DNA from 3 places in the Beduini sp. genome. Region 2 is predicted to be linked to each of the others. Evidence: predicted binding sites of a transcription regulator. Region 2 holds the regulator's gene; each other region holds the start of a gene.

Region 1 (8,516 bases), on a different contig from region 2:
TTATTAAGCGATACTACTCATCAGGTTCCTCAAAGTGCCAAAGAAGCATTAAAACAGGCACAGGCAAACGGACATCTCATCTTTATTAATACCGGTCGTCCTTATGCTTCCATCTCACAGGAGATCAAAGACTTGAACTATGATGGAATATTGTGCGGCTGCGGCACTTACATCGAGTATCATCAGCAGATTTTATTTCATCGGGAAATTTCCCCGGAAATAATCGTTCAGGTCATAACTGCTTTAAGAAAACATAAGGTCGCTGCCCTTTTAGAAGGAAAAGATGCCGTATATTATGATCCAAACAACCAACACCCTCATGTAGCCCAAATTAAAAATAAATATACAGCAATTGGGATGGATACTCAGCACACATGGGATGATGCTGATATTCATTTTGATAAGTTTACAATTTGGCATGATGCACACAGTGATTTTCCGGCGTTAAAAAACGAGATGACTTCTCATTTCGATTATATCGAACGTGCCCTTGACTTTGGCGAATTTGTACCGCATGGCTTTACCAAAGCAACCGGTATTCAGTTTTTGATGAAGCATCTGCAGGTAGACCATCAGCATACATACTGCTTTGGTGACAGCACAAATGACCTTTCGATGCTTGAATATTGTCAGCACAGTGTCGCTATGAAAAACAGTGATCCGCGAATCTTTAGTCATGTTGAATACGTCACGACAGATGTCGATGATGACGGCATTGCCAATGCTTTAAAGCATTATCATCTAATATAAAAAAGGACAATGACATGATCATTGTCCTTTTCTTGTGATAAAACTGCCATCAACTTCATCGAGGGGCAGGATCATCAATACTCCCGAATTCGGCTGATCCAAACCACCGGTCACATCGTTTACAATTTGTTTAAACTTTGCAACCTTTTCTTCTTCCATACAAAAAAGCATTGTCTTGTTGGCATCCCGAGGAATAATAAACAGCTGTTTTAATACAGATACTAAATCCTCATTCTGATAATCTGTTTGCTTCTTTGCCATCCCCATACTATCCAAAATTGTACCACCACGAATCCCGGCATTATAAAGCTTGCCTAAAAACGTTTCCTGTAAATCCGGATTGTTGAGAATAAAAATGACTAATTTCATTTTTCTCACCCCATTATTTATAAACTGTACGTGTTACCACGAAACTGCCTTCTTTCTTGAACTCTCGTTCAAAATAATCATAATAAGTCCCCGGTGTGATCATCCCGTTGATATTCAATAAATCCGTTCCTGCTTTTCCTAATACACTGTCAGCCAGCAAGACACAGTTTGTACTCATGACAAAATAGGTTTTAAAGCGGCTGTATTTAAACTTGTAAAGCAAAGCGTCGCAATCTTTAACTAACAGACTCCCATAATCCTGATATTTCTCCGGATGCTCCGGATCTTTCATAATCGGTGGCTCCCAGGGCACTAATCGTGATTTCAAATCATCAATCTTCGCTTTGACATTTTTATATTGTTCTTCATCTAATTTCAAACCATAGCTGAATAATGTTTTTTTACTGTGTTCAATGCAAAAGGGAATATATTTTTCTTTAGTTGTGATAAATAAAATCCCATCACCGATAGATTCCATCAGTTTAAAGGAATCTTGATCATAATTGCCATAAGAAATAATCTCGTTGTTAAAGTATAAATCAACATGTCCTAAGGCACCATAGCCATTTTGCGTGACATGAATAAAAACCTCGATATCCGGAATAACCTCTTCTTTCTTTTCTACAAACTCAGTGACCTCGCCGTCATCATCGTATTCCCCTAAATATTTATTGATCGCCTGCAAAGCACGATACGGCAATAATGCCACCAAAAAGATTGGTAAATTAATACGGATCATCCTTTTATACTTTGTTTTTGTTGCTTTTGGAATGATGAGCTCAAAGCCATCACGTACATAGGTATAGCCCAAACATACGGCATACAAACCCAACAGTAAAAACAGCTGCCCTACTCTGGCAAAAGGAGTTAAGACCAAAAACAACCCTAAACCAATAAACAAGAGTGCATCCAATAATAAGATTAAACGTCCTTTCACATGATCTTTACGGTAAATAAAATAAGTAATAAGCTTTAACACTCCCGTCATAATGCCATACAGTCCAAACAAGATGACAATCAAAGAAACCGGCACTTCGGGAAATAACTGTATCAGTTCTCCTGCCACAATACTCACTAAAGCCGTTGTCAGAGATACTGATTTTTTAATATCATTTGAACCAATCACTAATGCCACTAGTTGAAATACTCCGGCGATAATCAATAGGGAAGCGATAAGTTCGATCATCGTAATCGCAAACGTAGCTCGCATAATCATAACGCTGATGCCTAATACAACAAGACATGTTCCCCCGATGACCATTGAAGAGGATTCCCAACGTTTATCCTTCATCGCTCTCCCTCCTTATATTTATTATATAATAATAATTAATCCCGATAAAGCAAATGTTTCCATGCTTTCTTTACAAATGGAATCTTATAAATGAAAAAGACAATCATGACCCCGGTAAAATTTAATATAAAATCATCAATATCACCAACACCTACACTAAAGTATACTTGTGCACACTCACTTAAAATGATAGTTGTCGCCATAAAAAGCGGAAAGCGAAAGAAAGAATCCATCGTTTCCGATAAGGTTGGCAACAGAATCCCCATTGGAGCAAAGACGATTAAATTGCCTACAACATTAAGCAATAGATGGGATAAGTAGATATTGCCATTTTGATAAGCCAGCATGTAGTCCTTCATCATTTTAAACGGTTCTAAATTAATCCCTTCAACCATATGGGATAAGAGTTTATTACTTTGCACGGTGATATTTCTGCCAAAGTCGCTATCAAAGAATAATAAATAGACGAGATTAACCAAATAAATAATAAAAACAATAAAAATAAAGGCGGTCATCAGCTTACGTTTTTGTGAACGTTCCTTTAATTCTTTTAATAGCTGCCATACACAAAGGCTCAGCCATAAAATCCCCAGTGTCACGACTCCGATTTTTTCTTTTACTCCAAATGTAATAAGGGGACTTACGGCTACAAAGATTTGATAAAGAAGGGTAGATAAAAATAAAATAAAGTATATAATGAATGATTTATTTATTTTCATACGAGCCTCCTTCTTAACCCTTATAGTATATCATAATGTCTGTCTATTCCAAATAAAAAACAAAAAAATAATCTGAGGTTTGATCCCCAGATTATTTCAATTTCAGACATTACTTTTTAGTTGTTTTTCTTTCATAGCTGTAAGTTAATCTTAAGATTTGTTCCATATCTTTAACCATCGGCATTCTAGGGTTAGCTGGTGAACATTGATCTTCATAAGCGTTCATAGCGATTCTGTGAACTGCTTCTTCCCAATCTTCTTTGCTGATTCCCTGAGATGCGAAGTTAGAAGGGATTCCAACTTTTCCTGATAACTCATCACAAGCTTGTGCAAACATTTCTACACCTTCAGCCGGAGTTTTTGGATTTAATCCGATTAACTGAGCTAATTCCATGTATTTAACATCAGCTTTATAGTTTTCGATCTTAGGCCAGATGTTTAATTTTGTAGGTACTGTTCCGTTATAACGGATAACATGTGGTAATAAAATAGCGTTTGTACGTCCATGAGGGACATGGAATTCTCCACCGATCTTATGCGCTAATGAGTGATTCATACCCAAGAAAGCATTTGCGAATGCCATACCAGCGATCGTTGCAGCATTATGCATTTTTTCTCTTGCTTCAGGATCGTTTTTACCATTTTTAACTGATCTTTCTAAGTAATCGAATACTAATTTAACAGCTTGTTTAGCCCATCCATCTGTAAAGTCAGATGCTAAGATTGAAACATAAGCTTCAACGGCATGAGTTAATACGTCAACTCCTGTATCCGCAGCGATAGAAGCAGGCATACTCATTGCAAATTCTGGATCTACGATGGCTACTGTTGGTGTTAATGCATAGTCAGTTAATGGATATTTTTTATTTTCTTTACGATCAGTAATAACCGCAAATGGTGTTACTTCTGAACCTGTACCTGAAGTTGTTGGGATACAGATTAATCTTGTTTTCTTACCTAATTCAGGGAATTTGAATGCACGTTTTCTAATGTCCATGAATTTTTGTTTAATATCATCGAAGTTTACTTCCGGATGTTCATGTAATAACCACATAACTTTAGCGGCATCCATTGAAGAACCTCCACCTAAAGCGATAATAACATCAGGATTGAATTTATTCATCAATTCAACACCTTTTTGTACTGTATCTACACTTGGATCTGGTTCAACATCAAAGAATAATTCGATATCTACTTTATTTCTTCTTCTCTTGATCGCATCTTCAATTTTAGCTACATAACCTAAATTATACATACCACGGTCAGTGACGATCATAGCTTTTTCCATTTCTTTCATATCAATCAAGTATTTGATTGAGTTCTTTTCGAAATAGATTTTTGGTGGAAGTTTAACCCATTGCATATTGTTGTTACGTCTCCCTACTCTCTTAATATTTAATAAGTTGATGGCACTTACGTTGTTAGAAACTGAGTTTCTACCATAAGATCCACATCCTAATGTTAATGAAGGAATGAAGGCATTATAAACTGAACCGATTCCTCCGAATGTAGATGGAGCATTTTCAATAATACGGATTGCTTTACAAGCTTTACCGAATTCGATTGTTACATCATGATTTTGAGTATGGATCGCTGCAGAGTGTCCTAAACCGTTAAATTCAACCATTGCTGCTGCTTTTGCGATACCGTCTTCTGTAGAATCCGCTTTTAAAATTGCTAATACTGGAGATAATTTTTCTCTTGTTAAAGGTTCTTTTGGTCCTACTTCATTACATACTGCACAAAGAATCTGAGTATCTTCCGGTACTTTGATTCCGGCTTCCAAAGCGATTGAATAAGCTGAATGTCCAACGATATTTGGATTTAATTTAGCGTTTTCAACACCTTCAGAGTTAGAAGCAAATCCGAACATATATTTTTCTAATGCTTCTTTTTCTTTATCATTTACAAAATAAACTTTAAAGCGTTTCATTTCATTGATCACTTCATCATAGATTTCATGATCGATGATTGCTGCTTGTTCAGAGGCACAGATCATCCCGTTATCAAAAGATTTTGATAGGATAACGTCATTCACTGCACGCTTGATGTTACAAGTTTTTTCTAAGTATGCAGGCACATTTCCAGCTCCTACACCTAATGCTGGCTTACCGCAAGAATAAGCAGCTTTAACCATTGCGTTACCACCTGTTGCCAAGATTGTAGCGATACCATCATTATTCATTAATGAAGTTGTTGCATACATTGATGGAGTTGGTAAATCCAACCATTGAATACAATCTTCCGGAGCTCCGGCTGCAACCGCTGCATCTCTCATACAAATAGCTGCTAACTTAGAACATTGTTGAGCAGATGGATGGAATGAGAAGATGATTGGGTTTCTTGTTTTTAAAGCGATTAATGATTTAAAGATAACTGTAGAAGTTGGGTTTGTTGTAGGGATAATTCCACACACTACCCCAACCGGTTCAGCAATTTCAGTGATTCCAGTTAGTGGATCTTCATTGATGATTCCTACTGTTTTTAAGTGACGTAAGTTAGAGTTTACGTATTCGCAGGCAAATAAGTTTTTAACGGCTTTGTCTTCAAATACCCCTCTGCCAGTTTCTTTGATAGCAGCTTCTGCTAAAACACCGTGCTGATCTAATCCAGCAACTGAACATTTTGCTACGATATAATCTACTGCATCTTGATCTAAACGTCTAAATTTTTCCAATGAAACTAAGGCTTTGCTTACTAGACCATCTACATAAGCATCCACTTGTTCATTTGTCATTTCTTCTACTTTGGCAACTTTTTTTTCTGCCATGATCACACCTCCGTATGTTTTTTGTGAAATATTTAATTTGATTTACACACGTAGTTTATCATCTTGTGAAAAAAAATACAATAGCTTTTTTACCTCCTTTTTGACATTAAGCGCTTACACTTAAAAAATTTTTTTAAACCCCGTGAAATGTAAATCAAACTAGCTCTTATTTATATTGATTTTATCATACTTTTTCTTAATTTTAAAGTGAATCGCCAAAAGAACGTTTTTTTCAAAATTTTACACTTTTTTTATGTTCAAAACAGCTTGATTTTCACTCCTTTACAAACGAAAGTCCTTTCATAAAACTAACCTTTATAAATTAAAAAAAGATTGCAGTTCTGCAATCCTTACCGATTGATTTCATAGGGCCAATCTAAAATTCCACCAAAGTTATACACATTCTGATAGCCCATTTTTTCAAGTTGTTCACATGCCGCCGCACTTCTTTTTCCGCTGCGGCAATAGACTAAAATCTTTTCATCGAGATCTTTTAATGATTCCGCTGCTGTTTGTGTAATCGTTCCTAAGGGAAGCAGGATTGACCCTGGGATATGGCATTGCTGCATACTCATCTTCTTCACGAACATCCACGATCGCTACTTTTTCATGATCGATCATTTCTTTTGCAGTCTGCGGTGTGATTGTTTTATACTCCATTCGATTTTCTCCTTCACCTTTATTATAACAAGATATCATGCGGTATATTCGCACAAAATGCTTCCAGCATCGGTGTCATCTTTTTATTCTTATTCATTACCATCGTGATTGGATTGCTCAGGTTTAAATCTGTAATCTCTAATTCTATCAATTTGTTTTCTTTTAACTCCTGCTGAACCAATACTTTGGGTAAAATCGCAATGCCTAATCCCATTTTTGCTGCTTCGATCAAGGTTTGTGAATCCACACTGACCCACTGAGCAAAAAGCTGATAACCCGCCAATGTCACGGCTGATTCAAAAGTTTCCCGCACTGCACTCCCGCGTTCTCTTAACAGCAAGCGATGCTCCATCAATGCTTTGAGTGATAATTTACTATGAATCGTTGTATTAGGTGACACATAAGCCCCAATGTCATAATTTAAAATCGGAGTCATTAAAAAAGACTGTGACGGCAGTGCCCCTTCAATAAAGGCAACATCCGCTCTTCCCTCTAATAATGCTTTTAACGCTGAAGCCGCACTGTTAATCTCTACTTGTACTTTAGTATGATGAATACTTTGAAACTGCTCAATATAGCGGGGCAGCCAAATTTGGGCAAACGTAATACAACTGGAAATAGAAAGCGGCGCCGCTTCCTTCAACTCCCCTAAACGAGCCTCTAAGCGTTCCATTTCTTCAAGAAGAGGGAGGACTTCTTTTAAAAGTAATTCTCCGCTTTTTGTCAGCTTCACACTTTTATGCATTCTTTCAAATAAAGGCGTATTGACTTTACCTTCTAATTCTTTCATTGCATGAGAAACGGCTGATTGTGTTAAAAACAGATTTTCTGCGGCACGGGTAAAATTTTCTGTTTTAGCGACTTCTCTAAAAATAAGATAGTGTTTAAGGTTCATATAAAGCTCCTTTTGCCATGAATTTTATTCATATCACTCCCAATATATTATCATTTCACAAATGGCAAAGCAACTTTTATAATAAACCTTGCATACAAAGAAAGGAGTTCTATGAAAGAGAAAATTCGTTTTTATTTATGGCTGTGTTATGTCAATCTATTTATCAGTACGTTTACTTTTGGCGGAGGGTATGTGGTCATCCCGATGATCAGAAAATACTTCGTCGAGCAAAGAAAATTATTCAGTGAGGAGGAACTGATGGAGATGGCTGCCATTGCTCAATCTTCTCCGGGAGCAATCGCAATCAATTTAAGTATCTTAGCAGGAAAACGCACCGCCGGCTGGATCGGCATCCTCATCAGTAGTCTTTGTTCGATTCTTCCTCCCATCATCATTCTCAGCTTTATATCTACTTGGTATGTGGCATTTTCCAATAATCTCTATATCGCCGCAATCTTAAAAGGTATGCAAGCCGGCGTTGCCGCTCTGATCGTTGATTTGATTATTGATATGTATAAAATGATCTTAGAAGAAAAATCGGTATTATTAAATCTATTGGTTCCCGCCGCTTTTATTGCCAATGCTTTTTTTAATGTTAATGTCATGCTGATCCTGGTTATCAGTTCTTTAATCAGCGTTTTCTTCTTATTTATGCAGCCGGTTGTCAAAAGGAGGCAAAAGCATGTTTAATCTTTTTATGACCTTTTTAAAAATCGGTCTATGCAGTATCGGCGGCGGTTATGCGATCATACCGATGATTCAGCAGCAAGTTGTTTTAACACAGGGATGGATCAGTGAAAAAGTATTTACTGATATTATTACTATATCACAAATGACACCGGGTCCTTTAGCGGTGAACACCTCTACTTTTGTCGGGATTCAGATTGCAGGCATTCCCGGCGCTATCGTTGCCACTGTAGGATGTATCCTGTGTGGTATCCTTATTTCTACCTTGCTTTATGAGTTCTTCAAAAAATATAAACATTCTAAATATATTTTTGAGATCCTTAAATCATTGAAAGCCACCTCTTTAGGTTTAATCGTCTCTGCCGCCTTTACGAT
Region 2 (8,516 bases):
CACAGTTGATCCAATTGATTATATGAAAACTCATCAAACAACTTATAATAAAGTAACATCCTAATTAATTTTTTAAACTGATGATCTATTAATTTCATATCTTGATTATTGTTATGAAAATTAATAGAGAATCGCTTCTCTAATAATTCCTCGTTATCTTCAGAAACCATTATTTTGCCATTCTCTATTCTACTCATATTACTTTTGCTCATCATTAGCTCTTTAGCCAATTGACCTACAGTTAATCCGCTTTCCTTTCTTTTAAAAATTATCAGTAAGCGTTCATCTGTACTAAAATTTCGCATTATGCAGTTGGACCTTCTCCACCATTAATGTATGGTTTTGTATCATGAGAATGTGTACAACCATTTTTTGTTGCTTCATTGTAACCACATTCAGCATCATGCTGATGATCACATGGAACACCGCTAATTGTGTTAAAAGAACACATTCCTAACACTAAAATAGATACTACTAAACTTGTTAATAATTTTTTCATTTTTATCCTCCTAACTATTTACGACTAGATTATATATTATTCATCAACTTTTTTCTACAACAGATTTTAGAAACATTACTTTGTGCAACAAAATTTTAAATATACTCTATTTTATCTCTATTTTTAGTTACTAAACTAATCATCCGTGTCCATATATTTTAATTTACTCTCGAATTCTTTTACTTTATCAAAATCATTGTGAAAAGTATAATGCTCTATTAACAATCTGCAGATATTATTTCTACTATCAATATGCATTTTATTTCCCATTTTTTTCAAACAATAGAGTAACTTGTTTTCTGCTTTAATACTGTATCTTTTATTTAAAGTTAATTCAAGCCAATCAATTAAGTAAGGGAAAGCAATACCTGCATTTTTAGTTTTTCGCCCTTTAATTATGTAATCCTTACATTGTTTTCTTAAACCCAAACGATATGAGCATAGACCAGCTATAAAACAAATATCATCATCTAAACCAATCTTTTCAGCTTCTTGATAATACTTTAGTGCACTTTCATAATTATTAAGCAGATAATACGTCCACCCTCGATTTTTAAGTAACGTATAATCATAAATATGAATATGATTAGTATTAGCGTATTCTAAATTTTTATTGTTCTCTACCAATGCCTCTTTATACTTTCCTCGTAGCCGAAGACTATTTCCTTTTAAGATGTTTAATGCTACTAATCGTGGGGAGTTTCCAATAGATGTTGATAATTCAATTGCTCTATTTATCGACCTAACAGTTAAATCTTGATCCCCTAAACAAATATATATCATTGATTTAACATGATAGATATAAGAATCCAGTAATGGCTCAGGATTATAATTTTCTTCTACGTACATGCATAAACTAAGTGATTTATTGTAATCTTTATTAAAGTATAAAAAGCTTATTTTACTAATATAAAATATTTTCTGAAGTGAGGGTTCGAGTAAATCTATTATGCTATTAAAAATTGCAATATACTTAGTTACAAATTTCCATTCCATATATTTTACAGAATAAACTAGAAGTCTTAATAATATATGTACAGGATAAGCTACCGATTGCAATACATATTGATTAGCATTATCGACCTGATTACGAGAATATTCATCAAAAAGTTTATAAAATATCAATAATTCAGTAACCTTATTTAATTTTTCTAATGTTAAATAATAATATTTATCTTCTAAAGAAAAATTGATAGAGAAACGTGTCTCTAACAGTTCCCTATTATCTTCTGAAACCATTATTTTACCGTTCTCTATCCTACTAAGATTACTTTTACTCATATGGAGTTCATCTGCTACTTGTCCAACAGTTAACCCCAGTTCTTTTCGTTTAAACGTTACCAGACGGCGTTCATTTAAATTGAATTTTTCCATTACCCAAGTGGTCCGTTATCATTATCGCAAGGTCTTATACCATCATCATGCGCATGGGTACACCCTGTTCCTGTTACTTCGTTGTATCCACATTCAGCGTCATGTTGGTGATCACATGGAGTACCATGGATAGGGTCAAAGCTGCAGACTCCCAATACTAAAGCTACAACGGCTAGATTTCTCAATAATTTCTTCATATCATTTTCCTCCTCAAAATAATTTTACGAGTAGATTATATATTATTAATAAAAATTTATCTATAGCTTATTGTAGAAACTTGACAAAAGTGCAACGATAAAATTAAAAACCATCAAATGAGATCAAGTTTTATGTATTATTGTCAACAAATAAAGCAAGGGGTAAACGATTGGAAATCAATTTACCCCCTTATTTTCGTTATATTTTAGAAATAATTCAATTAATTTTTATATACGCAACGTCCATTCAGATAAGTTGCACACACTTTTATATCTTTAATTTTAAATGTATCTATCTTAAAAGGAGACTGTTCTAAGACAACGAAATCAGCAGCTTTGCCAACCTCAATGGATCCTTTTAAATTCTCTTCAAATGAAGCATAAGCACCATGAATTGTGAAAGACTGAATAGCTTCTTCAACACTTAAAGCTTGACTTGGAATATAAGGTCCCTGACCATGAGTTGAACAGCGTGTCACAGCACATTGCATACCTTTCAAGACATCCGGTAATTCAACAGGACAGTCTGAACCGTTTGAAGCGTGGCTGACATCAAATAAAGTTTTGAATGCATAGCTTGTTTGAGCCCGCTCATGTCCGACACGGTCTTCAACAATCATAATATCATAATCTAAAAAAATAGATTGGATATAAGCCTGTAGTTCTAATTCTTTAAATTTATCTAAAATATCAGGTCGAGTGATTTGACAGTGAACGATTCCATGACGATGATCTGTTCGCGGATGTCTGGTCAATGTTCTTTCATAGGCTTCGATAATCATATCGGCTGATTTGTCTCCGATTGAATGAATAGCAACCTGCATACCATGACTTGATGCATAATCTACCATTTCATTCAATTCATCTTGAGTAAATACCTGAACACCGGTACGTGTTGGATCATCTGCGTAAGGGACTGACATTAACGCAGTTCTTGCCCCTAGAGAACCATCTGCCATTAGCTTTAACGGACCAATTTTAAAGTGTTCCGTTCCTTTACCGGTATTATAGCCATCATGTAAAAATTCTTTTAATGTATCTAACCTAGTAAAATGCGATTGTTCATAAAGTTTTATCGTCATCTTGTTTTCTTCATCTAATTCTTTGAATGCCTGCAAAATATCTTTATAGTTTTCAAATACCACTAAATCATCTGACTGTGCTGATGTAATGCCATATGTGTTTAATTCATGAAACGCTTTAACAAGCATTGTTTTTATTTCATCTACTGTGGGCTGAGGGACTTTACTATAAATAAGGTTTAAGGCATTTTCTTTAAACACTCCATTTAATTCATTATCAACGACCTCAAATTCTCCGCCTACTACTGGTTCCATATTCGGTGTTAATCCTAAAAGTTCGATCGCTTTTGAATTGCATACCAACACATGACCACAGGCACGGGTAATTAAGATCGGATGTTGAGTAGATACTGAATCAAGGTCATAACGTGTCGGAAAACGATGAACATCATTAAAGAAGTCATGATTCCAGCCTCTTCCTTTTACCCAGCTGCCTTCTGGTATATGATTCTTTTGAATATATGTCTTTAAGCATTCTAATACATCATTAAGAGATGTTGTGGCAGCGGCTAAGTTTGCCATATTTAATGTATAACCAAAATTTAAGACATGCATATGACTATCATTAAATCCTGCCGTGACAAACTTATTTTCCAGATCAATTACTGCTGAAGCTTCATCTGCATGTCGCAGAGCTTCTTCATTCGTACCGGCATAGATAAATTGATTATCCTGTACCACAAAGGCTTCACAGAATCCCTGAGTAACAGTGTAAACCTCCCCATTGATATAAATTGTTTTCATGATTCGCTCTCCTTTATATTAAATCTATTTAAATTCTAGCGCATTTTAGTGCGGACTGCCAGTTATTTATGTTTTATCATTTTTTTCACTCTTAAAGAAAAAACACATTGTTGTACTAAATGTCTATATAAGTTCATTTTCTAATAGTGATAAAATAACTTGTGCTGCCTGATTTGAGGCTTTTTCTTCGTTTTCTTCATAAGTATCAATGGCTTCGTTCCCCGCTTCATCACTGGCACAACGAATAATCAATAATGGAATATTCTCCAACTGACATACCTGTCCAATTGCGGCACTTTCCATGTCGACCATTTCTGCCTGATAAGTTTTCGCTAAAAGCTTTGCTTTTGCTTCATCTGCAATAAAACTGTCTCCGCTTATGATACGACCAACCTTAGCAGGAATTTTCATTATCTCCATATGTTTTAGAGTTATATCAATCAATCCCAAATCACATTGAAAGGCGCTTAAACAAGGTGGAAATTCAATCATTTGCTGTGGATCGACATCATGATACGTTACCTCTTTTGCCACAACAAGATCAAGTGGGCGAATGTCACTTCCGATTCCACCCGCAATGCCGCTGTGAAGAAGACAATCCGGTTGAATCGCATCAATCATATGTTTCGTACAGTAAGCTGCATTGACTTTTCCACAGCTGGTGATCGTAAGATAAATATCATATTTTTTATAGTGTCCGTAATAAGTTTTTAATCCATGGTTATCACTTTGTTCAACTAAGCCAAAGTGTTTAATATAGTCTGCCGCTTCTATTGTCAAAGCAGTTATAATTCCAATTTTCATCCTCTTCTCCTTTTAAAAAAAGCGGTCATTGACCGCTTAGAATTTTAAATTTCTTGGTGTACGTGGATAAGGAAGCACATCACGAATGTTTTGAACACCTGTAATATACATGACTAAACGTTCAAATCCCAATCCGAATCCGGCATGCTTAACACCACCGTATCTTCTTAGATCCATATACCATTGTAATGATTCCTGATCAACACCCATTTCATCCATACGTGCCGCTAAGACATCATAGCGTTCTTCTCTTTGACTTCCACCAACTAATTCTCCGATTCCCGGAACTAATAAGTCCGCTGCTGCCACAGTCTTACCATCATCGTTAACACGCATATAGAAAGCTTTGATATCTTTAGGGTAATCTTTTAAGAATACTGGTCCTTTCACCACTTCACTGCATAAATAGACTTCATGTTCACTGGCAAGATCAATTCCCCATTCGACCGGATATTCAAATTTCTTCCCTGATTTAATTAAAATATCGACAGCATCACTATAGCTTAAACGTTTAAATTCAGAGTTTAAGACGTGAGTTAAACGATCCAATAAGGTTTTATCAACAAATTGGTTTAAGAATTCCATTTCTGCCGCTCCGTTGTCTAATACATATTGAATACAGTATTTTACCATATCTTCAATAAGGTTCATATCATCATCCAAATCGGCAAAGGCAATTTCCGGTTCGATCATCCAGAATTCACTTGCATGGCGGCTGGTGTTAGAGATTTCTGCTCTGAAGGTAGGACCGAATGTATAAACATCTCTAAACGCTAAGGCAAAAGATTCTACATGTAATTGTCCTGAAACTGTCAAAGAGGCTTTCTTTCCAAAGAAATCTTCTTCATAGTTGCCATCATTTCGAGTTGTAACGGTGAAAGTTTCTCCTGCTCCTTCAGCATCGTTTCCGGTAATGATTGGAGCGTGGATATAGACAAATCCTTGATCTTGGAAAAATTCATGGATTGCCATTGCAAGTAATGAGCGGATTCTAAATACTGCCATAAAAGTATTAGTACGAGGTCTTAAATGTGGTATCTCTCTTAAATACTCCATACTATGGCGTTTCTTTTGCAGCGGATAATCTTCGTCACAATCTCCCTCGATCGTGATTTCAGTAGCTTCGATTTCGAATGGTTGTTTTGCGTCCGGTGTCAGCTTAAATTTTCCTAAGATTTTTAAAGCTGCTCCGGTTTTTACTTTTTTGATTTCATCAAAGTTTTTTAAACTTTCTTGTAAATACACAATTTGTGCATTTTTGAAATATGTTCCATCATTTAATGCAATAAATCCTACTTTTCCATTATCACGATTTGTACGTACCCATCCTTCGATTTCGACGTATTCCAATGATTCACTTTCTACGATATTTCCTGAAATGACCATTTCATATAACTCTCTGATTGTTTCAAACTCAAACATGGTTTCTTTCCTCCTTTTGTAAATAAAAAAGCCGTTCCTAAAAAGGAACGACTAAGCGCGGTACCATCCTTACTTCATCTTTAAAAAAGATGCTCTCTAAGCTTTAACGCCGCTAAGCGAGATAGTCTACTCACATTTCTCCTATCTAGTTCATTGAGTGTTACATAGCATCTAAGTGTTTTGCTTTCACCATCCAAAACTCGCTTAATAGGCGATGTATGCTCTCAAATCATTACTTGTACCTATATTATTACCATCTTCCTAAATATTTATCAATACTTTTTTTACAATTCCTCTTCTACATCATCATTTAGATGCATTTTGATTGCCAATTCCTGAATAGCGACAACTACATCGACAGTTTGTACCTCAACACCCGGACGTACAGTAAAGTGCGTATGGGTGAAATCGACGATTCCCTTAATTCCTAAATCCATTAAACGATTGACCGTTTCTTGAACATTCTGAGAAATAGCTAAAATTGCGATCTTGCACCCTTTAGGGAAATTTCCTTCTAAATCATCAATATTATAAAGTTTAACTCCGAATCTTTCTCCCACTTTATTTGGATCTAAATCAAAGGCACAGACAATTTGTCCCACGGTGTACTGCCAGCGATTATATTTTAAAATGGCACTTCCTAAATTTCCAACCCCTATTAAGATAATAGGTTCATGTAATCCTAATCCTAACACTTCGTTAAAGATATCAATCAAATGCTTGACATCATACCCTTTTCCTCGGCGCCCTAAATTCTCTGTTTTAGAGAGGTACGTAAAATCACGTCGGATCGTTGTATCTTGAATCCCCGTGGCTTCATAAAGTTCACTTGATAAAAAGACTTCTTTTCCTTCATGCTGCATTTTACGCAATGCTTTTAGATAAATAGGATATCTTGACATGGTGGCTTTTGATATTTTCGGCATTTTTTTATCCATCAAATCATCCTTTCTTCCTTTATTTTACCTAAATTCTATAGTTCTTACAACACCAAACTTGGTCTTGCACTTAGCTTTAAGTCTGCAAAGCATTTTTGATCGTACATATAGCTTCCTGCCATGGCAATCATTGCCGCGTTATCCGTACAGCACCATAATGGCGGTAAGACAAGCTCAATCGGTTCTTTTTCAAATGCCGCCGTCAAATCTGCTCTTAGCTTAGAGTTGGCACTGACACCACCGGCCACGATAACCTGTTTCACTTCATAGGCTTTTGCGGCACGCAATGTCTTGCTGACTAAGATGCCTAACGCCGCTTCTTGGAAAGAACATGACAGATCTTCCTTATTGACTTCTTCATGACGCTGATCCATTTTATGTACTAAATTAATCACCGCTGACTTTAGTCCGCTGTAAGAAAAATTATAAGTATCATCATCCAATGGTCGAGGCAAAGGATAGATCGGTTTTCCGTTTTTAGCTAAGCGGTCAATTTCCGGTCCACCGGGATAAGGCACATGAATCACCCTTCCCACTTTGTCATAGGCTTCACCGATCGCATCATCTAAGGTGGTTCCGATGATTTCAAATTGAAGATGATCACGCATATAGACAAGTTCAGTATGTCCGCCGGAAACAACAAGTGCCATCAATGGAAATTTCAGTTCACTGACTAACTGATTGGCATAGATATGCCCGGCAATATGATGTACCCCAATCAAAGGTTTATCACAGGCATAGGCTAAAGTTTTAGCCGCCTGCATTCCGACATGCAAAGAACCGATCAGTCCCGGTCCGCGAGTCACGGCAACTGCATCAATCTGCTCCATTGTCATCTGTGCTTTAGCCAAAGCGTCTTTAATAACATAGGAAATATTTTCTACATGCATGCGGCTGGCTAATTCAGGTACAACTCCGCCATAAAGCTTATGGGTCGCAATTTGTGTCGATACAACATTAGCCAGTAATTCTTTCTTATCTTTTAAAATAGCAGCTGCGGTTTCATCACAGCTTGATTCAATAGCGAGTATAACAGCCATTATTGTTTCACCTCTTTCATCATTAAATGTGCATCCTCAATAGGATCTGTATAATAATTCTTTCTTACCGATACCTGTTTAAAGCCAAAGGATTCATATAGTGAAATAGCAGGGGTATTACTGAAGCGAACTTCGAGCGTAAAGATCGGAGCATTATTTTTCACACCATCTTCTAAGCAGTACGCAACAAGCTGTTTGGCATATCCGCAGCGTTGATAACGTTTCCCCACTGCTACATTAGTAATCTCGACATAAGGATTTTTGATCCAGTAGCCGATGTAACCTACGATTTCATTATCCATGCTTAAAACGATGTAGGTTGCAAAAGGATTCTGCGTCAGTTCAAAGATAAAGTCTTCTTCTTTCCATGGGCTGCTGAACAGTTCTTTTTCCAGCTCTAGGATTAAAGGCAAGTC
Region 3 (8,516 bases), on a different contig from region 2:
TGTATCAATTAAATTTAAATATGAGATTAGACTAGCGGGGAAACATTCCCCTTTTAGTCTGAAATGGGAAATGATGATTGAAATTATTTATATCATTGTCATTTTATTCTTACATTTTTAGGCGTCAGTGCCGGACTAGGCGAAGGAACAATTCATTGTCACGGTCTTTGCTTCATTCTTTTTCATTAATATAAAAGTGCGTGGCTATTTTATGTTCACAGGGCTCAAATTATTTAGCAGTACAGTTTTAGGGGCTAATCTATGCAGCGTCTATAATAGAGTGCAAGCTTTTTTAAGAAGATAGGAGTATACATATGGAATATTATAGTTATCTAATCAAACCGGCATCATCTTTATGTAATTTGAAATGTAAATATTGTTTTTACCATGATGTCAGTGAGCATCGGGAAGTCATATCTAATGGAGTAATGAGCGATGATACGCTCTATACTTTAATTGATCGTGCCTTAGTGGTTGAAAATGAAGCGACAATTACCTTTGCTTTTCAAGGGGGAGAACCGACAGTTGCCGGTCTTGACTACTTTGTGAAATTTACAGATTATGTTTCTTTACATAAAAAATCTAATCAGACGATTCAATATGCCATTCAGACCAATGGAGTATCATTAGAAGAAGAATGGTGTCAGCTGTTTAAAAAGTATCATTTTTTAGTGGGTGTATCCTTAGATGGGTATCGTGAAAATCATGACTATTTCCGTTTGACCAATGCCAATAAGCCGACCTTTAAAACGATCATGACAGGCATAGAACGTTTGAAAAAATATCAGATTGACTATAATATTCTGACGGTTTTATCTCAGCCCTTGGCTAAGCATCCGGAAAAGCTTTATCGCTTTTTTAAAGAACAGAAATTTAAATATGTGCAGCTGATTCCCTGTCTGCCGGGACTGGATAATGAAAAGGACCCTTATAAATTAACACCGCAGGGTTTCGCTAAATTCTATAAGATATTCTATCGCTTATGGGAAGCGGACTATCTAAAAGGGGATTATATGTCAGTGACACTTTTTGATAATCTGATTTTGATGTTTAAAGGCGTTCCGCCACAGCAGTGCGGGATGCTGGGACAGTGCTTGCCACAATATGTCATTGAGTCAAACGGGCATGTATACCCCTGTGATTTTTATGTATTAGATGAATATGATACCGGTAATATCAAAGATTCCAGCTTCGCTGAGATTCGTCAGAGCAAGGCGATGAAAGACTTCTTAGCTCAGCCGCATCCGCAATGCGATCGCTGCGTTGAATGCAAATTTAAAAATATCTGTCACGGCAACTGCAAACGATTAAGTATCACTTACTTTGATCAGCATTACTGCGGCTATCAGGATTTTTTAGAGGAGCATTACCAAAGCATGGCAAAAATAGCTCAGCAATTAAAATAACTGCGTCAATTGGCGCAGTTTTCTTTATTGATCAATAATTTCATCGACAATGCCATAATCCAATGCTTCTTTAGCCGTCATAAAATGATCACGATCAGTATCGATTTCAATCTGTTTTAAAGGGATTGATGTTTGTTTAGCCAGTAATTCATTTAAATGCTGCTTTTGTCTGAGAATGCGTTTGGCAGTAATTTCAATATCGCTGGCCTGTCCGTTAAATCCGCCTAAAGGCTGATGAATCATGATCTCACTGTTAGGCAGGGCATGACGTTTTCCCGGTGTTCCCGAAGACAATAAAAAAGCTGCCATGCTGGCACACATCCCTACCGCAATGGTAGAAACGTCACACTTCACTAAATTCATTGTATCATAGATGGCAAAACCGGAGCTGATTGATCCGCCCGGTGAATTGATATACATATAAATGGGCTGAGTAGAGCTTTTAGAATCTAAATAAAGTAGCTGAGCAACAATGCTGCTGGCGAGCTGATCATTGATTTCTCCTGTCAGTATAATGATTCTTTCTTCTAATAATCTCGAAAAAATATCGTAAGCATGTTCCGATCTTTCTGTTTTCTCAATAACAGTTGGAATGATTTGCATGTATTCGTACCTCCATGTTTAAATTATAGTTCTAAATAAAAAAAATATTCATGCTAAAAAGTTAACAATTTCACATGTAAGTGGTTTCATGTGTTGATTTTATTTGATTGGTGGCTTATAATATGTATATACAAATATAAGGAGGAATTTTTTAATGGCAGTAAAAGTTGCAATTAATGGTTTTGGACGTATCGGACGTCTAGCATTCAGACAAATGTTTGGAGCAGAAGGTTACGAAGTAGTAGCTATCAACGATTTAACTAATCCTAAAATGTTAGCTCATTTATTAAAATATGATTCAGCACAAGGTAGATACGAAAAAGGTGACACAGTTGTTGCTGGTGAAGATTCAATCACTGTAGATGGAAAAACAATTAAGATCTATGCAGAAGCTGATGCTTCAAAATTACCTTGGGGAGAATTAGGTGTAGACGTAGTATTAGAATGTACTGGGTTCTATGTATCTAAAGCTAAATCACAAGCACATATCGATGCAGGTGCTAAAAAAGTTGTTATCTCAGCTCCAGCTGGAAATGACTTACCAACAGTTGTATTTGGTGTAAATGAAAACATCTTAACTGCTGATGATACAATCATCTCTGCAGCTTCTTGTACAACAAACTGTTTAGCTCCTATGGCTAACGCTTTAAACAATTTAGCTAAAATCAAATCTGGTATCATGTTAACAGTTCATGCTTATACTGGTGACCAAATGGTATTAGACGGACCTCATAGAAAAGGTGATTTAAGAAGAGCTCGTGCAGCTGCTGTAAACATCGTACCTAATTCTACTGGTGCAGCTAAAGCAATCGGATTAGTAATCCCTGAATTAAATGGAAAATTAATCGGTTCAGCTCAACGTGTACCTGTACCTACAGGATCTACTACTATCTTAACTGCAGTAGTTGAAGGAACAGTAACTGTTGAAGAAATCAATGCAGCTATGAAAGCAGCATCTAACCCTTCATTTGGTTATACTGAAGAACAATTAGTATCTTCTGATATCGTTGGAATCAACTACGGATCATTATTCGATGCTACTCAAACTATGGTTAAAGACTGCGAAAACGGAACTACTGAAGTTCAAGTTGTTGCATGGTATGATAATGAAAATTCATACACTTCTAACATGGTTAGAACAATCAAATATTTCTCTGAATTAAGTAAATAATTGCAGACAAGCTAAAAGGATGAGAACTCTCATCCTTTTTCCTTTTTATGGAATTGTCCGTTAAAAAAATCAAGGGTAATCTCTGTCATTTCTTCCGGAGATTCTTTTTTTGTATTCAGCCACTTATTGACAAGACCAATAAAGCCATAAGTAATATATGGGATCATTAAATCTTCGTTTTCATAGTCTTTAAAGATTTGTTCGTTTTCTAAAATAAAACAAAAATGTTCAATGATGGCACGACGTAAGACTGAACGAGTCAGGATTGCCTGCATAAAATACTGTTTTTCTTCAAAATAGGTAAATAAGGCTAAGATCATCTCACGATTTTGGATCATAGGAATCTTGGGATGATGATAGGTATTGATGATTTTGGCGACTTCTTGGGCAACCGTATCTTGCAGCTGATCTAAGAAATCATTGAGATCTTGATAGTATAAGTAAAAGGTACTGCGGTTAATATTGGCTTTTTCGCATAATTCTTTTACTGTCATGTGATAGCCTTCATGTTGTTTTACTAAAGCGCCAAACGCATTAATTAAGGCTTGTTTAGTTTTTTGAATACGGCGATCTTCTTTCATATCTTCTCATCCTTTTCAACATATTCATTGTAATCTGTTGATTATCCAACAGATTTTAGTTGTTTTAATGTTTGTTTTACAGTAGATTCATTTCTATAATAAGTATAACTAAAAGAAAAATAGAAAGGAAGAGACGAATGAGTATAAGTAAAGATTTTTTATGGGGAGGCGCTGTAGCGGCTAACCAATGTGAGGGAGCTTATCAAGAAGATGGAAAAGGTTTAAGTATCGCAGATCTCCGTTTAGCTGGAAGTAAAGACAAGAAAAGAGGGTTTACTCCGGAAATTGATGAAACATTATATTATCCAAGTCATAAAGCCATCGATTTTTACCATCACTATAAAGAAGATATTGCCCTGTTTGCAGAAATGGGATTCAAGATGTTCCGTTTATCAATTAACTGGTCAAGAATTTTTCCTAATGGCGATGAGACGGAACCTAACGAAGAAGGATTGAAATTTTATGATGATGTATTTGATGAGTGTTTGAAATACAATATCCAACCCATGGTGACCATTTCCCATTATGAAAGTCCCTATGGATTAATGAAGAAATGCAATAGTTGGGAAAGTCGTGAAATGATAGATTATTTCATGAATTACTGTCAAGTCATCTTTGAACGTTATCATACAAAAGTAAAATACTGGCTGACTTTCAATGAAATCAACCTGGCATTGCATTCTACTTATTCAGCATTAGGAATGATTTTAGAAAAGAATGAGGATTATGAAAAGAAGCTGTTTCAAGCACTGCATCATGCCTTTGTGGCAGGGGCAAAAGCAGTGGCTTTGGCACATTCCATCGATCCTAACTTAAAAGTAGGAAATATGTTGGCGGCTGCCAGTGTTTATGCTGGAACCTGTGATCCACAGGATAATTTATTAGTACAAAAAATGAAAGATCAGTTCTTCTTTTACTTTAATGATGTAATGGTTAAAGGGGAATATACACCAAAATGTAAAGCTATTTTACAAGATAAAGGCATTACTTTAGATATTACCAAAGAAGATGAAGAAGCGTTAAGAAAAGGAACAATTGATTTTATCTCATTTAGCTATTATCAAAGTGTCACGATTACAACCCATCCTGATGATCAATCAGAGCAGTCGGTGGGAAATATTGCCGGAGGTATGAAAAATCCATATTTAGCAGAAAGTAAATGGGGATGGAATATTGACCCGGTAGGACTGCGCATTCTGTTGAATGAAATCTATACGACTTATCGTATTCCGTTATTCATTGTGGAAAACGGGTACGGAGATGTCGATTATATTGAAGACGGGCAAATACATGATACTGACCGTATTGATTATTTACGTCGTCATATTAAAGAATTAAAAAAAGCCATCGAAAAGGATGGGGTGGACTTATTGGGATATACCACTTGGGGCTGCATCGACTTAGTTTCAGCCGGAACCGGTGAAATGAGTAAACGTTACGGATTTATTTACGTTGATGTTGATGATGAAGGTAAGGGAACGTTTAAACGAATGAAAAAGGATTCTTTTAACTGGTATAAAAAGGTGATTGCCAGCAATGGAGAAGACTTAGATTAGGAGGGGAACCTCCTTTTCTTATAAGTGAAAAAGAGTGACTTTTTACTTTCTTTATATTATGATGAAAGCAATAGGAGGAAGGATATGTATAAATTAATGTTATCAGACTTGGATGAAACACTGTTAGTGAATCACCATGTTCCTAAAGAGAATGCAGAGGCAATCAAAAAGGCACAGGCAAAAGGATTAAAATTTGTCCCTGCTACAGGGCGTGCTTATAATATGATTCAGGAGATTTTACAAGAGATCGGAACTTATCAGAAAGAAGAACAATATTCAATCTGTTTTAATGGTGCTTTAATCATGGAAAATAAAGATGATAAAGTTCTTCACTTTCAAGGTATTTCGTTTGAACAAGCAAAGGAACTATTTGAATTAGCGAAGAATTATGATGTCTGTGTGATGATTTTTACTACCAGTATGTGTTATTTATTTAATGCAGACCCTACCGAAGTAGAAAGAAAAACCGCACAGAAAGCACCTTTTAAAATTATTGATGAATTTAATATGGACTTTTTAAAGGATGACCAGATCGCTAAACTATTGTATGTACGTCCAAATATGCCGTTATTAAAAAGTATTGAACAGGATCTGTTGGAAGATATAGAAAGAATCGGCGTTTGCGCAAGCTATTCTTCTTATCGCTATTTAGAATTTAATGCGATTGGTGTAAGTAAAGGCTTTGCCTTGCGCTGGCTATCCGAATATCTAGGCATTGATATGAATGAAACGATTGCGATCGGTGATAATTATAACGATGTGGATATGATCAAAGAAGCAGCTTTAGGCATCTGTGTGCCTTGTGCAGAAGGAGATATCAAAGAACTCTGTCAATATGTGACAGAAAATGACTACGATCAAGGAGCTGTTAAGGAAGCCATTGAAAAATTTGTTTTATAATTATTGGCTAAGAGCTTAGTGCTTTTAGCTTTTATTATCTTTTGATATCTGATTATAAATCCCTTATAATAAATTAAAAGGAGGCAGATGATGAAATGGAAACACGCTTATTAGAATACTTTTTAACCATTGCCAGAGAGAAAAATATTACCCGCAGTGCTGAACTTCTTCATATTACGCAGCCAACTTTAAGCCGACAGCTAGTGTCATTAGAAGAAGAATTCGGACAGCAGCTGATTATTCGAGGAAAACGGGGTATTCAGTTGACCGAAGCAGGTATGCTTTTTAGAAGGCGGGCAGAAGAAATTTTAGATCTCGTCAGTAAGACAGAGCGAGAAATGACAAATGAACTTGAACAGCTGATAGGTCAGATTTCCATTGGTTCAGCAGAAAGCAGTGCTTCTTATCATTTCCTGCCAAATATCATTCATTCCTTTTCTTCTCAGTATCCTTTGGTGACATATGATTTTTATACTGGAGAAGCAAATTTAGTAAAAGAAAAACTAAACCAGGGAATCTTGGATGTAGGTATCCTGCTTGAACCGATTGACATCGAAGAATTTGATTTCATTCGTCTTCCCTATCAGGATCCATGGGGACTGATTGTCGATCAGCTTCATCCGATCGCTAATAAAGAGACTTTGTTGCCTAAAGATTTGATCGGGGTTCCTCTGTTTTTTAATGATCGTCGGACAATCATTAAGAATGAATTGGAAAGCTGGGCAAAAGGCTGTTATGGAGAATATCAGTTCATGGCATCCTATAATTTGATTTCCAATATCATTGCCATTCTTAAAAACGAGATGGGTGGAGCCATTGCTATCGAAGGTGCTTTAACTGAGCGTTATCATACAGACATGCGCTTTATTCCCTTTTCACCTGCAATTGTTTCAAATACGGTGTTGGTATGGAAAAAGCATCAGGTACTTACGCCAATCATGAAACGCTTTTTAGAACTTGTTCATCAGCTTATCAAACAGTAAGGTTTATTCTGTTATGGATAAACCTTTTTAATGCTTAAAATGCATGGATTAAGATAAATTATAGGCATTAGACAATCATTGCTTTTCGTCATAAGATAAAAGTGTAGAAAATAAACAGAATAAAAAGGAGAGATTATTTATGACTGAATTAAAGAGTTTGTTTGGTATTGGTGAGAAAAATGATGCATATGCGAAATACTTCATCGGACAAAGCTATCTGAATATGCTGGCTAGAAATGGTGGTGTTGGAGTCGCCAATGTAACATTTGAAGCAGGCTGCCGCAATAATTGGCATATCCATCATGGTGGCGGACAGATTTTATTAGTGACAAATGGCAGAGGCTATTATCAAGAGTGGGGAAAACCAGCACAGGAGCTTAATCCTGGAGATGTCGTGAATATCCCGGCTGAAGTGAAACATTGGCATGGTGCTGCTAAAGACAGTATGTTTGCTCATTTAGCTATTGAGATTCCAGCAGAAAATGCCAGCAATGAATGGTTGGAAGCAGTCAGTGATGAAGTGTACGCCTTATTAAAATAAAAAGAGGATTAATCATTGAAAATAAGTGAAGTAAGCAAAAACTTTGGAATCTCTATATCAACACTTCGGTATTATGAACGCTCAGGACTGTTTGATCATGTTCAAAGAATAAATGGAAGACGTGAATACTCTGATGAGGATATTCATCGTTTAAGTCTGATTATGACCTTGAAAAATGCTGGATTTACTCTATCTGCTATTTCTAATTATTTAGATTTGCCGATCTGCAGCAGACAGGAGAAGGTAAAGATTTTAGAAAAAGAAAGATCAAGACTTTTAAAAAATATACATGATGGTCAAAAAAACATCAATTCAATTGATTATTTGATTTATACACTGCAAAAGGAGAGATAAAATGGAAAGATCAGAAAAAGCACAGAAATTATATGATACATTGCATGCAGGTCCCTTAGATTATGATAAAGAGTATCAGCAGATCATGAAAGATTTTATATATGGGAACGTTTATCAGCATGGAACACTGGATTTAAAGACAAGAGAATTAATTGCGATTGTTGCCAATACAACCAATCATACTTTAGAAACATTAAAGGAACATGTTGTGGCGGGGCTGAACTGTGACCTTTCGCCGATTGCGATCAAAGAAGCAGTATATCAGTGTACACCCTATATCGGTGTTGGAAAGGTTACTGAAGCTTTAAGAGTCGTTAATCAAATTTTTATTGATTACTCTATTGAACTTCCTTTATGTTCTCAAAAAACAGTGACTGATGAAACTCGTTTTGAAAAAGGATTTGAGGTTCAAAGTGAAGCT

What was found. Region 2 encodes Rex, which represses fermentation and respiration genes when NADH is low (regulators of the CRP and FNR family bind a similar motif). Its sites were predicted from a motif close to GTGAANNNNTTCAC; they were not measured.
Region 1: a site for Rex is predicted at 5,923-5,936, ahead of adhE (bifunctional acetaldehyde-CoA/alcohol dehydrogenase). Genes of this name have one in related genera too.
Region 3: a site for Rex is predicted at 2,070-2,083, ahead of gap (type I glyceraldehyde-3-phosphate dehydrogenase). Genes of this name have one in related genera too.

The regions. Positions count from the first base shown of each region.
Region 1 is NZ_JBKTEM010000002.1:368,572-377,087, reverse strand. It holds gene ACLRVU_RS05520 (HAD family hydrolase) at 1-750, shown strand, start outside; gene ACLRVU_RS05515 (hypothetical protein) at 769-1,119, opposite strand; gene ACLRVU_RS05510 (DUF308 domain-containing protein) at 1,133-2,410, opposite strand; gene ACLRVU_RS05505 (VanZ family protein) at 2,446-3,129, opposite strand; gene adhE (bifunctional acetaldehyde-CoA/alcohol dehydrogenase) at 3,239-5,899, opposite strand; gene ACLRVU_RS05495 (rhodanese-like domain-containing protein) at 6,250-6,420, opposite strand; gene ACLRVU_RS05490 (rhodanese-like domain-containing protein) at 6,380-6,559, opposite strand; gene ACLRVU_RS05485 (LysR family transcriptional regulator) at 6,582-7,454, opposite strand; gene ACLRVU_RS05480 (chromate transporter) at 7,566-8,144, shown strand; gene ACLRVU_RS05475 (chromate transporter) at 8,137-8,516, shown strand, end outside.
Region 2 is NZ_JBKTEM010000005.1:34,260-42,775, reverse strand. It holds gene ACLRVU_RS09285 (helix-turn-helix domain-containing protein) at 1-305, opposite strand, end outside; gene ACLRVU_RS09280 (hypothetical protein) at 305-499, opposite strand; gene ACLRVU_RS09275 (tetratricopeptide repeat protein) at 635-1,873, opposite strand; gene ACLRVU_RS09270 (hypothetical protein) at 1,873-2,070, opposite strand; gene ACLRVU_RS09265 (amidohydrolase) at 2,292-3,896, opposite strand; gene ACLRVU_RS09260 (5'-methylthioadenosine/adenosylhomocysteine nucleosidase) at 4,020-4,700, opposite strand; gene asnS (asparagine--tRNA ligase) at 4,737-6,122, opposite strand; gene ACLRVU_RS09250 (redox-sensing transcriptional repressor Rex) at 6,407-7,060, opposite strand; gene tsaD (tRNA (adenosine(37)-N6)-threonylcarbamoyltransferase complex transferase subunit TsaD) at 7,105-8,100, opposite strand; gene rimI (ribosomal protein S18-alanine N-acetyltransferase) at 8,100-8,516, opposite strand, start outside.
Region 3 is NZ_JBKTEM010000002.1:409,011-417,526, forward strand. It holds gene ACLRVU_RS05675 (sulfatase) at 1-35, shown strand, start outside; gene ACLRVU_RS05680 (radical SAM protein) at 315-1,406, shown strand; gene ACLRVU_RS05685 (ATP-dependent Clp protease proteolytic subunit) at 1,431-2,009, opposite strand; gene gap (type I glyceraldehyde-3-phosphate dehydrogenase) at 2,164-3,180, shown strand; gene ACLRVU_RS05695 (TetR-like C-terminal domain-containing protein) at 3,210-3,761, opposite strand; gene ACLRVU_RS05700 (family 1 glycosylhydrolase) at 3,899-5,317, shown strand; gene ACLRVU_RS05705 (Cof-type HAD-IIB family hydrolase) at 5,402-6,217, shown strand; gene ACLRVU_RS05710 (LysR family transcriptional regulator) at 6,313-7,200, shown strand; gene ACLRVU_RS05715 (cupin domain-containing protein) at 7,340-7,741, shown strand; gene ACLRVU_RS05720 (MerR family transcriptional regulator) at 7,757-8,095, shown strand; gene ACLRVU_RS05725 (carboxymuconolactone decarboxylase family protein) at 8,097-8,516, shown strand, end outside.